Regions from separate parts of the Paenibacillus odorifer genome, predicted to be linked through region 4. Evidence: riboswitches for the same ligand, from Rfam matches in the RefSeq annotation. Region 4 holds a riboswitch; each other region holds the start of a gene.

Region 1 (3,217 bases), 710 kb from region 4:
GCCCCGGTTCTTCTGGTTGTTCCACTTTCACATCATTCATATCAAAGAGACGGTTGCTATGATTGATCAGACGATCATAAGACACAAGTGCATACGTACCTTGGTCCGTTGCCATATTGTCCACTTTGCCTGTGAGGATATGCTTAAATCCACCCTCAGGTGCAGCAAAGCTAAGCAGTGCATCAATAAGCGAATTTCCACTTTTAACAAATCTAGCGTCCGTGTGCGGATCTACGCCCACACCAGTTAAGGCTACAATTACCTGTGAGATACTTTCGCTGCTAGTGCTTCCCCAGCTTGTAAATCCGCCTTGATTGTTTTGGTTATCGGACAGCCATTGGATGGCCCGATCCACGGCGGCTTTTACATCATCTCGGGTTGCATAATAAGGTGCAAGAGCTTGCATCGCCATCGCAGTCATATCGACATCTGCTTTGGTTACGCCTAATGCCCAGCCACCAGCTTCTTCTGTACCTTTTTTAACCTCTTTATCTAAAATATACTGAACTAGTTTTTCTCTTGTGGTCTGTTCTGTAACTCCATCAACTACAGGGATCTCATAGTTATGGCTATCTAGCGCAATCAGAGCAAAAATCGGACCATTATTGCCTTGCTTTTGGATATATTGATAATCAGCGAGTGCTTTTCTCAGATCATATCCCGCAACATTTGTGATATCTTTTCCGATAGAGGTAAGCCCTAGAATCGCTCTGGAATTCTCTGTGCTTTTATTGGCGTCGAGTTTTCCATCCTCTTTAATGATCGATGCTATTTTCGTCGCTACATTGTTGTAATAAAGATCGTAATAACCGTTAGGTACTGTATAGTTCGCCCGTGCCAGAGAAAGGATCGACCATTCTCCACTACCTGTACCAAACGACGGATTCTTTACAGTGTTTAGAATATAGGCAAGGCTTTTATCTAACTGTTGTTTGACGGCAACTGTAGTTTCCAGTTTGTAAGTAACTTGATAAGTTACATTTGTTTTGTTTCCAGCTCCGTCAAGAGCCGTTACAGTAATTGCATTACTGCCTGAATTCAGAGAAGCTTTGTACTCCCCATTCGCAGGTGATAAAGTAACACCATTCAGCTTCACTTCTGGAATGATGTCACTATATACATTGTCTGTGACAGCTACTTTGAAGCTTATTTCTTTATTGGATACTTCCTGTTTATCTTGTATGCCACTTACTGTAATAACAGGGGGTTCTATGTCTAATGCATGGTTAAGCCCTACAAGTGCATGATCTACACTTATTTGAGAGCTTGCCATATTTTCGAGCACGGAATAGGCTTGATAAACTGCCGATTGTACTACTGGTCTGTCCAAAATAGTTTCTTTATTAGGGTCACTGTTAATCTCGGCGATTTCCGCAGTTAAAGCATCCTTATTGGCAAGTTGAACGGGGATTTCTCCCCAGCCACCAAGATCAGAACCATAGCCATAAGTGGTGAACTGAGTTCGAATGATGTCACCGTCTTGAGGCTTATAATCGGTCATCCCAAACGGAGGAAACACATTATTTACTGCATACATCCAACCCGACATGGAGGTGTAGTCAAACTGACTTAACCACTCTGGGTCTGCTTTAGTGCCGACTGTATTCCCATCGGCTGAAATCATATCTAAAATATATTGTGGAATATTGACTTCGCTTCTGCCACTATCTTTAACTTCTGATAAATAAAAACCACTATCTATATTTCCTAAATGTCTATAATTCCCATCTCCTAGCGCACGTGTTATTAAAGATGCGCCATTATCGCCTTCATAAATCGGAACTTTAATAGGTTCCTTAATATACCCTTGGCCTAAGGTGAATTTCTCTACGGATACAGATACATACCCTTTAAGGGTAGAGCTTGCTCCATTTGCTTGAGCTGGGATAACACTTGTAGAGAATGTCGTGATAAATACAGCTACAATGAGTAACCACGCTAAAAACTTATTTTTCTTCATTTTTCCATAACCCTTCCCTTCATACCTATGATAAAAAACAGAATAAACTTTCTTATAACCACAAAAAAAACCACTCAACATAAACGTCAAGAGGTTAAGATAGTGAACCACAATACTAGCTGGCAAACACTATTCAAGCACCTCTCTATCGATCGTAGAGTTTGATGGTGTAACAGAAAAAGGCAGATATTCTGGCTCAAGTATCATCACCCTTGCTGCCTTCCCAGTTTCCCAGTGGCATTTTGCAAGGACTCCTCTTTTACAGCGGCGGGACCGCGCGGGATTCACACCCGCTTTCCATTTAACCAATCTATGATTGTACTTCCGCAACATTCATAGTTGGCACCTATTTCTAATTTTAAATTTTCATGCTTCATCATATCTAATATATATGCTTTTGTCATGTTATATTTCTTTTTTGTATAACGGGCAGCTAGAGATAATCCTATTGAATAACCAATTTCTACGAGTAGGGATATTTAAATAATTTCTTTATCCAACTGTGGGGAAAATTAATTTAAATCACTAATTCTTATATGAATTTGCCACAAATTAGTAAGGTACTCGCTGAGTGAATTCTATGTTAGGGTATATTCAGAAAGCGTTTACAAAAATAACATTGGAGGTGTTCGTGTTCATCTAACCACCAAGTACAGCGTCAAAGCCAGGTCCAAGCATCCTAAATTTATCTCACAAAGGAGAATTCAATGACTACGCGAATCCAGAAATCCTTCTTATCATTGACACTTGTCACCGCTCTTCTGCTCTCTCTGTTCTCATCCATGGCTGCAGCTGCAACTAAGGATGAGCAACAAGCTAAGGCAGCGCCAAAGAGTAAGATCCAATCCTATGTAGACGAAATGCAGCCCGGATGGAACCTCGGTAATACTTTAGATGCTACAGGTGAGGACGAAACCTCCTGGGGCAATCCTCGTGTGACCCAAGAACTTATTAAAAAGATCGCCGCTCAAGGCTATAAAAGTATTCGGATTCCTGTGACCTGGGATACTCACATGGGTGCGGCACCAGACTATACCCTAGAAAAAGCCTACCTCGACCGTGTGGAAGAAGTTGTCGGCTGGGCACTGGACGCCAAGCTTTATGTCATGATTAATGTCCATCATGATTCCTGGCTATGGGTAAGCCATATGGAAGAAAAACACGATGAAACGCTGGCGCGTTATAATGCAGCCTGGACTCAAATTGCCGATCGCTTTAAGGACAAATCCGATAAGCTGATGTTCGAGAGCATAAATG
Region 2 (3,217 bases), 540 kb from region 4:
AAGCTGTTACATTCTTAGAAATTACCTTTATAGCTTTTGTATATTTAGCAACCGTTGGCGCTTTACCTTCGCGGTAGCCAGTTACAGTCAGTGTATAGTCACCTGCGGGCACATTTCCTGAGAATACGGCCTCACCTTTAGCATTCGTCGTTACCGTCTGAGCTCCAATTTGGACCTGAACACCCGCAGCTTTTGCAGTTACAGGAGAGGAAGTGTTCGTAGCAGCGTCCCATTTCCACGTCTTACTAGTTACAATGACGTTAAAAGAATCGCCCTCTTTAAGATTTGCTTTGGAAAGGGTAACGGAATCCACAAGTTTAGTGTCATCTCCGGCATAATAAACCAGTACCTGATCTGAATCTTTAAGTACAAAATCACTCATGCCTACATCGGGATTAATCCATTTTCCGTCACGTGATACAACATACATCCATCCGTCATAACCACCAAAGCTTCCAGCAGCAATACTTCCGATGCCAGTCACATAACTGCCCGAAGGATTCGTGATCGGCAAGTTCGTTTGAAGCGCCAGCTTCTCTAACGCTCCAAGTGCGTTGCCAGCATAGGCGTACCCTTGTGCCAACGTGGCCCGTGGTCCCTCAATCGTTACAGGAGCGTAGATGAGTGAGCTCTGAACGGAGGATTTGGAAAAATCGTATAGCTTACTGTTGCTTCCTTTATACAGCAAATTATACGCAACCAGCGCCTGAAGTCCTTGCTCTGTCGCCAGAACATTACTGCTTCCACCACGGCTATGGGTGAAGCTACCATCAGCTAGACGATAGCTAAGCAGGTTCTCCATTAGATCCACTTTGTTTTTGGTGTATTCTAATCCACTAGGATCAACTCCGAAGGATGTGAGTCCAAGGATTGCTTGTGCGCTACTTTCAGCACTGTCACCGTAACCCCCATGGCTATCTTGAGCTGCAGATAACCAAGCTACGGCTTGTAGCCCTGCTAAGTAGGCTTCAGGATTATTTTTATGTGCCGCCAGAGCCGTCAAGGTTATCGCTGTCATATCAGACTCACTTGCGCCCGAGGTTAATGCAAAGCCCCCATCCGGATTCTGTTTGGAGAGAATCTCCGTAAGGAGCTTATCCGCCGTCCATTTCGCGTCACTTGGGATATTATATTTACCAGAATCCAGCGCAAGTAAGGCATATACCGGATTATTTAGCGTCTGTTCACTGAGCTTGCTGTTATTATAAATTTTCTCAATCAGATTATAGCCAGGAGTCGTTCCGTTACCAGCAAAGCTAGTAGGATCTGCACCAATCGCTCTCACTGCGAGCACGATTCGAGCATAATCGGTTACATTGGCGAAATTGCCAGCTGCATCCTTTACTTTTTTCTCAAGCTCTGAATGGTAACTGGCTGGCAGCTTATATCCTGCTTGCGCTAATCCAATAGCTTGCCAATCCGATTGCACGCCACCTTTCAAGAGATATTCTGCAGCCGCATAAGTCGCATCCGCAACATTAATCCGCTCCGCAGCAGTTGCTTCCAGACCGGAGCCAGCGCTCGCTTCTGCAAATATTTGTCCTGCCGGAGCAAGAGATGTTCCTAGAATTGAAATGACCATGAATAAGGCCAGCCCAAGTGCTACAAACTTGGAAGACATGATTTTCTTCATTGTTTAACCTCTTTCTGTATAAGAATGGGTACTGCTGGGAATAAGACGCATAACATAAAGACCGCCCCTTTGGAGGGCGGTCAGGGAAGATTACAAATCGAGGCTCCGGCGCTTGCTTCCTGCCGATAGTCCATCTGTATATGTTCCACATTCTTACCCCACGAAGAATAGAAACGCTCACAAAAAAGGCAGGTCTCCTGGCTAATGCTTCATCGCTGTTCTTCACCTTCCCACCCTACCTTCAGGGCAGTGGCTTATAGAAGAAACGCTCCGCACATACAGTGGCGGGACCACGCCGGACTCATGCACCGGACTTCCCTTTTAAGCAGACGACTAGATTGATAGAGTCTGCACCTTTTCCAGTATGTAGTATCTTATTTTGACATCCATAATCATATCTATTAATACATAGCATGTCTATAGAAAAGCTTAGTATGGGCAGCAAAAAAATGAACAGCAATACACCACCTGCCGGTAGGTATTGCTGTTCAGAAAGCTTGTTATTCGGCTGTTCCTTCCGGACTTGCAGTTGGGGAGGGTTCAGCACTTGAATCAGAAGCTGGTGGAAAATTAGGGTCGGGATCTACGATCAATGTAAATCTTCCGGCCTTGATCATACTTTTCTCTAGAATTGTCGCTCCAGGCTCCAATGTAACCTCAACCTGATAGGATGGTTGTTCACCTTCAGTCACAGCTGTTGCGGAAGGCAACCCAGTGCTGTCCTCAGTATCAGAGGAAGGCGTAGGAGACGGAGAAGCATCAGCTACTGCGTTAGGAGCATCTGCACCTTCTGCTGTTCCTCCAGTAGTGCCAGCGGCATCTGAATCGGCTGCGGCGTTTCCCTCATCCGTCCCATCCGTTGACGGCACTGGACAAGTGCCATTCGTAGCAGCGACCTTAAAGCTTTTATCTATCTCTGTAGACGAAGACATTAAACTAATCTCAGTCGGTTGAAACTGCACACAGTCATCTGCACTTGCGAAGGTGAACACCAATATGCTGCTCCCCTTATCTCCTTCGTCGCTCTGATCCTTCAAGTATACTGAAGCCGGAGGCAGCTCATTACCTGCACTCTGAACAGGGGTCGGCTCAGGGCTTGTCCCCGGCAGAGCCGTCTTCGTATCATCCGGGCGTAACATACTGAATACGATAATTGCAATAATCACCAGAATACCCGTAATGGAGCCGGAGATTAAGAGTCGAAATCGGCTGCGGCTGATCCAGCGCGCCAGCGGGGAAGCCAGTTGGGAGCGGGCTTCATTGTACACATTTTGCAGAGCAGGCCGAGCTGCCGCGACATAGTTCTTTCGGAATTCCCGATTCTTGAACGCTTCACGATCACTGCTCAGGAAATACTTCAGAATCGCCTTACGGTAACCCGGTTGCAGCTTTTTATTCGAAACCGTAAATAAAGGATTGCCTTGCGACCAAGCAAAAAACCGATAGATGATTTCTTTGTCGGAACCGGATTTACGCTTTAACAGCTCCAGAAGCGCATCGTAATCCAGCGGACCCCCTTCACGCTGAGTTGTATAGTAAAAGGCTAGCGGAAGCCGTTCAAAGGGTTCCAGAACACGCGCCTCT
Region 3 (3,217 bases), 3.3 Mb from region 4:
CTGTAGCACATATGCGTATGAATTTGTGTCGTAGCCTTCACATGGTTCGTGGCAACACGGAACGACTTCACTGCCCAGTTCAGGTAATGCTCACGGTCTTCTGCCTTTAGCGGAAGTCCTTCACGAATAGCCGGCTCATCCACTTGAATCATTTCGATGCCTGCATCTTCCAACGCTTTTACTTCATGGCGAAGGGCAAGAGCAATTTGATTGGCTACCTCTTCCCGGCTGAGATCATCACGTACAAATGACCAATTGAGGATAGTAACAGGGCCCGTCAACATTCCTTTAACCGGAAGCTTCGTCAACGATTGTGCATAGACGCTTTCTTTAACAGTCATAGGCTGTATAAATGCAATATCCGCGTAGATCACCGGCGGCTTAACGCAACGGGAACCGTAGGATTGAACCCAGCCATTACTAGTAAACAAGTATCCATCCAGCTTTTCTCCGAAAAACTCCACCATATCTGTACGCTCGAACTCGCCGTGGACCAGAACATCCAGACCTAGCTTTTCTTGGAAGGTAATTGCATCCGCGATCTGCTCACGAACAAATCCATCATAACGCTCCTGATTCCAGACCCCTTTACGCCATTTCAATCTCGCCTGGCGCACTTCGACTGTCTGCGGAAAGCTACCAATTGTAGTGGTTGGCAGAAGTGGAAGCTGCCATTTCTCTTGCTGCACCTTTAAGCGCTCAGCAAAAGGCAGACTGCGTTGGTCTGGTAGAGCTGCAAGTGCAAGCACTTGCTCCGCCACATCCTTACGGCCACGCTCAGGTAGTGCGCGGAACGCTGCAATAGCTTCACGACTAGCGGCCAGCGCTGCTTGAGAAGCTTCTCCTTTATCTGCGACGGCTGCTCCGAGCAGACTAAGCTCTTTAAGCTTCTCATCGGCAAAGGCTAACGCATTCTTAACTGTCGCCTTCAGCTTCACTTCACCTTGAACGGTGACTGGGACATGCAACAGACTGCAAGAAGGCTGAAGAATAAGACGATCAAGCGGCACATGAACGCTGAGCTTTTCTACCAGTTGCAGCTTGGCGTCTAAATCGGAACGCCAAATGTTCCGTCCATCAATAATTCCAGCACCCAGCCATTTGTCCTTCGGCCAGCCAAGACGTTCGATGGAAGCCAGATTCGCTCCACCATCGTGCACAAAGTCAAGACCCAAGCCTTGAACAGGCAACTCTAGCAGTGCCTCCAGCGGCTCAGCAGCTTCAAAATACGTCTGTAAAATAATATTCAAGCCCGGCACGGAGGCGGCAATGTCTGTGTATATCGAGTTAAGCAGTGTTAATTCTTCTTTACTTATGCCTGTAACAATCGCTGGCTCATCGATTTGTACCCAGCTTACCCCTTCTTGCTTCAGTTCCTGTAGCAGTTGAACATAGACTGGAACAAAACGTGCAGCAATCTTGGCGATATCTGCCGCTGCGTAACCTTTGGACAGCTTAAGGAAGGTATACAGACCTAAAAGTACCGGTTTACCTTCAATCCCTGCCTGCGATTTAGCAAAACGATAAGCCGCTAGAGGTTTGTTTTCAGTCAGGCGTGGTGTTTGTGTGCCGATCTCTGGAACGATATAGTGATAGTTCGTATTGAACCATTTGGTCATCTCGCAGGCAGTAGCCTCAGCATTACCACGGGCCATTGCAAAATAAAGATCAAGCCCGATGTCGCCGCCATCATACGCATACCGTGGAGGTACGATTCCAAACATAACAGCCGCATCCAACACATGATCATAAAATGTAAAATCATTTACCGGAATAAGCTCAATTCCTGCTTCTTGCTGGGTCTTCAAATGCTGCAGCTGGATTGCTGCCATTTCGGAGCGGAATTGCTCCTCATTTATTTTCCCCTGCCAGAATGCCTCCAGTGCCTTTTTCCATTCGCGGTTCTTTCCGATTCTCGGATATCCAAGATTGCTTACTTTTACCTTATTCGTCATTTCGATACACTCCCTCTTCAATCTCTTATTTCAAACTCCAAAACTACTTGCTTTCCTATAAAAAAGAGCGCCCTTCCCTAAAAAAGTCAAAGGGAAAGACGCCCATGATATACCCATGGTTAACGTCTAACACCTCCCTATCTTCCGTAGGTGAAGCAGTGCTGTTGAAACAGGCAGGTCTCCTGGCTAGCGGCGTCAACATCTTGAGCAGTCTTCCCAGCAGTAGTAAATTGCCAGTGACCTCTGTTGCTCGAGATTCTTCCGTTACAGTGGCGGGACCGCATCGGCTTCGAACCGAATTTCCCTATTAAGCCTACCGAATTACTATTTTCCGGTCAGCACCTGTCTCCGATATCATTCATCATTTGAGTGTCTTAATCTGATGTCATCATACGTGAAAGCCCCAGCAATCTGCAATAGATTACTGGGGCTTCTGTTATATCGATTCCTTATAACGGACTTAGAAAAATACGAAATATACTACAGCAGCAAGAATTATACGGTATATAGCAAACGGTAAGAGCTTGATACGATTGATCAGTTTTAAGAAGAAACGCATCGATAACAGCGCAAATAGGAAGGCACTAATAAAGCCTGCAATAAAAAACGGCAGCGCGTCCATGGTGAAATATTGCCAGTTCTTCATCAGTGACAACAGACTGGCACCTGCCATGATGGGTACTGCCATAATAAACGTAAAATCAGCAGCGGCACGATGGCTCATCCCGAGGATTACGCCACCAGAAATCGTCGAGCCCGAGCGTGAAAATCCAGGCCATAACGAAAAACACTGTACAAGACCTACACCAAGTGCCTGTTTGTATGTAATCTGATCTACACTCTCAGTTCTGATCTTCTTCGGCCCAAACAGATCCGCAATAATCATTAATATAGCCCCGATCACTAGACCAATTAACACCGTTGAGGTAGAGAATAAATGCTCATCAATATAATCATTAAACAGAACACCTAACACACCTGCAGGCACTAACCCTACCAGAACCTGTGTCAGCTTGAGGTGCCCGCCCTGCTCTAACTGCGGTAGCTTCTCTGTTACAGGGTCCAACTGCTTACGGCTGAAACGCCTTAAGCCCAACAGATCAATGAATCGATTTCTAAAAATCACAACAACCGCTAATATAGAACCCAGTTGAATAACTATTTTGAAGGTATTTGCCGTATATTGTCCAAATAACTCCTGTGATTTCAGCCACATATCATCAACAATAATCATATGACCCGTGGAGGATACTGGAGCAAAT
Region 4 (3,217 bases):
GGGCTGGATACAGGTGGAGAAGAGAGGACACAGAGGGAGATTGCTAAGGAGTTGGGGATCTCGCGGAGTTATGTTTCGAGGATAGAGAAGAGGGCGCTCATGAAGCTTTATCATGAGTTTTATAAGGCGAAGCGGTAGGGTCTTCTAAGTTATGAAAAAATAGAATTCGATAGACAGTAGAGATTTGAAAAGCGACTTTTCTACGGAGAAGTTGTTTTTTTATCGTTAACATGATAGGGAATTTTTCCCTTTGCACTATGGATCATCCCATTGATTAGGAGAGGTTTGATGTTGTGTAGGTAGTCTGCGCAATCTCTACTGTGTCATCATACTGCTACTCCCCCTATTCCACTCTCTATCAATGGTGGAGTGATTTTTGTCTAGTTACTTGCCAATCTGTGATTGGTCCATCCCAAGCGAAGTGAATGACTGCGTTCGGTTTTGTTAAGGTGTGTGTAACTCATGGTTTCATTCTCCCACGCAATGGATGTGGTGGTAACTCCATTATACGAATCTTCCCTAGGTGTTTTTGTCTGTCGCACTTCATAATAATTCATGGTATATTATTCCTGTTAATATTTATGGTGATTGCATAGGAATATCCTATCTAGCTTAAAAGGGGAATGTTGGTGAAATTCCCACGCGGTCCCGCCACTGTGAACGCACATTAAAATTCCATCATTAACTGCTTAATGTTAATGGTGGGTTTTTTAATGAACTGCGAAGCCAGAATGCCTGCCATAAATATACCCAACGAATCCCACGAGGATGGGAAGGAGGTTTTTTTATGTCTATATTCAATAGTGAAACTCTTTTATAGAATTACTTTAATAAAGTACTTGTTACATTGGAAATAATGTTGTTAATAAATTATTAATGGTAAAGGTTCATTTGGAATGAAGTAATTATTAGTTAGTTTCATGTTGTCGATGTATAGATTTCGGACAAAAACAAAAAAAAGTTACGGTTTGATTAAATGAAAGTATCTTTCAATATCTAAGAATTTGTTGATTTTTTTATGAGCTGTTTGGTTTTACACGATCATTTGTATTGTCTGTTTAGTTATTTTGCTGGATCCGAAGTTTATTATCCCAGTCATCCTATCTAGTATCGTAGATAACAACTAATTAACTGGAACTATTTATTAAATGGGAGAGAAAAATAAATATGAAGAAATATTATTCGTTATTAATTATCTTATTTCTTTTAGTTATATCGATTAGTCAGTTATCTTTAGTGAGTGCGGATGGTGTAAATCAACAAAAGGAGTTAATTGCACCTGAGACACAAATAATAAGCATATTGGAGGATTCCTCGTTAAAGGTGAATTTAAAAAACATTATTAGAGAAGGGAATTTTTTTCATTTAATTAGATTAGTAGATTTTGATAGTAATAAGGTGATAAATATAAAGAAATCAATTGAGAGGGATCAACTGATAATTAGTCCACAAATTGAATTGAAAGATGGTCATGATTATACATTACATATTCCTCCTTACTCACTTGAGGATATAAATGGAGAAAAATTAAATGATAGCTACTTCCTGAAGTTTCAAATTGTTAGCAATGAGAGCGCTAAAAAAAAATTATTAATAGAATCTATATCTCAAAATAATAACTCCAAAATCATGTCTTTAAATGAAAGCGCAAAGAGTTTACCCTCTACTTTAACTCGGGGTGTTTTAGAACATGGGGAAATATATGCTGGTATAGATAAAAGTGGTTTTATAGAAAAAAATGGGAATCTATGGTTATGGGGAAGTAATGAAATGGGACAGTTGGGGGACTTTATTACTCCATATAGCAATAAACCAGTTCAGTTGGCTGGAACCGATGTGGTGTCGATGAATAAAGGATTTACTGGTGGAACTTTTAGTTCATATGCTTTGAAAACTGACGGTACAGTGACGGCTTTCGGATTCAATTATTATGGTTTTTTGGGTTTGGGACCTGCTGGAGATCAGACTGATTTTGTTGTCTCTCCAACTCCAATTTCTGGATTATCAAATGTAAATAATATCAGTAGTAGATTTTACCATACCCTCGCTGTTAAATCTAACAGAACAGTGTGGGGATGGGGAGATAATCAACGAGGGCAAGTGGGAGTCGATAGATTAGAACTTATTACAACTCCGGAACAAATTAAAGGTGTTAACGGGGTTGGGAATCTTATGGATATTATTGCTGTTGATGTTGGTGAAATACATTCTATAGCACTTTCGTCAACTGGAACTGTTTATGTTTGGGGAGGCAATAATCATGGTCAGTTAGCAAATGGATCTCTTAATGATGAGAGTTTCCCTAGTAAAGTGCAAATGGGCTCCAGTAATGCTTCTTTGTTAACAGGAGTTAAAGCTATTAGTGCTGGGGACAATTTCAATTTGGTTTTAAAAGAAGATGGAACAGTATGGGGCTGGGGGCAAAATGATAAAGGGCAGCTTGGAGACGGTACTACAGTAGAACGGCGCTATCCAGTCCAAGTCAAGGGCCCAAACGGAGTTGGTTTATTAAATAATGTAATTGCTATTAGCGGTGGAAGTAATTATTCATTAGCACTAAAGTCAGATGGAACAGTATGGAGTTGGGGAGAGAATAGCATGGGCCAACTTGGAGATGGCACAACTTTAGGAAAACTTACTCCTACTCAAGTAAAAGCGATAGGCGGTAAGAGTTTTCTGAATGATGTAATAAAAATAGATGCTGGAAATTCGCATAGTATAGCACTTACTAGCTCTTCATTTATTACGTGGGGGAATAATACAGAGGGTCAATTAGGGAATGACTCATTAATTTCTTATTCAAATATTCCAGTAACAGTTCTACAACCTTCTATTAGGCAGGATTACGAATATATTTATGATTCCGCTAATAGGTTAACAGCTATTATCATTCATAAAGGGAATATCAGCTACCGCCGTGACTTTGTATACGATAGTAATGGTAATTTACTATCTGCAATTACAAAGGAAATAAAGTAGCTGTATAATAGCGTTTCAAAATAATTAGTTTGAAAAGAAAAAATAGAATGTTTTTCGTGATGAGTAATCAAAATGATTTGTGGGGAACTAAATATTCTTTGTTACTCAATCGATGGTCCTCTCAATTTATAATAATAACACTGTTTTTGGAGCGTAGTGTTTTTTTAGGATATGTAAATTTTATTCCGACTACCTCTCCAGAATAACCTTATGCCAACTATATTATGGTGGATATAAG

What was found. Region 4 has a riboswitch for cobalamin ahead of PODO_RS29890 (RCC1 domain-containing protein). Riboswitches for the same ligand answer to the same signal wherever they lie in the genome.
Region 1: another riboswitch for cobalamin. It lies ahead of PODO_RS03735 (S-layer homology domain-containing protein); the one in region 4 lies ahead of PODO_RS29890 (RCC1 domain-containing protein).
Region 2: another riboswitch for cobalamin. It lies ahead of PODO_RS29845 (DUF4430 domain-containing protein); the one in region 4 lies ahead of PODO_RS29890 (RCC1 domain-containing protein).
Region 3: another riboswitch for cobalamin. It lies ahead of metE (5-methyltetrahydropteroyltriglutamate--homocysteine S-methyltransferase); the one in region 4 lies ahead of PODO_RS29890 (RCC1 domain-containing protein).

The regions. Positions count from the first base shown of each region.
Region 1 is NZ_CP009428.1:867,609-870,825, reverse strand. Features, by position in the region: gene PODO_RS03735 (S-layer homology domain-containing protein) at 1-1,960, opposite strand, end outside; cobalamin riboswitch at 2,125-2,325, opposite strand; gene PODO_RS03730 (cellulase family glycosylhydrolase) at 2,668-3,217, shown strand, end outside.
Region 2 is NZ_CP009428.1:1,034,328-1,037,544, reverse strand. Features, by position in the region: gene PODO_RS29845 (DUF4430 domain-containing protein) at 1-1,633, opposite strand, end outside; cobalamin riboswitch at 1,804-2,006, opposite strand; gene PODO_RS04380 (GAP1-N2 domain-containing protein) at 2,134-3,217, opposite strand, start outside.
Region 3 is NZ_CP009428.1:4,875,492-4,878,708, forward strand. Features, by position in the region: gene metE (5-methyltetrahydropteroyltriglutamate--homocysteine S-methyltransferase) at 1-1,955, opposite strand, end outside; cobalamin riboswitch at 2,111-2,316, opposite strand; gene PODO_RS21335 (undecaprenyl-diphosphate phosphatase) at 2,416-3,217, opposite strand, start outside.
Region 4 is NZ_CP009428.1:1,574,649-1,577,865, forward strand. Features, by position in the region: gene sigK (RNA polymerase sporulation sigma factor SigK) at 1-138, shown strand, start outside; cobalamin riboswitch at 566-757, shown strand; gene PODO_RS29890 (RCC1 domain-containing protein) at 1,168-2,979, shown strand.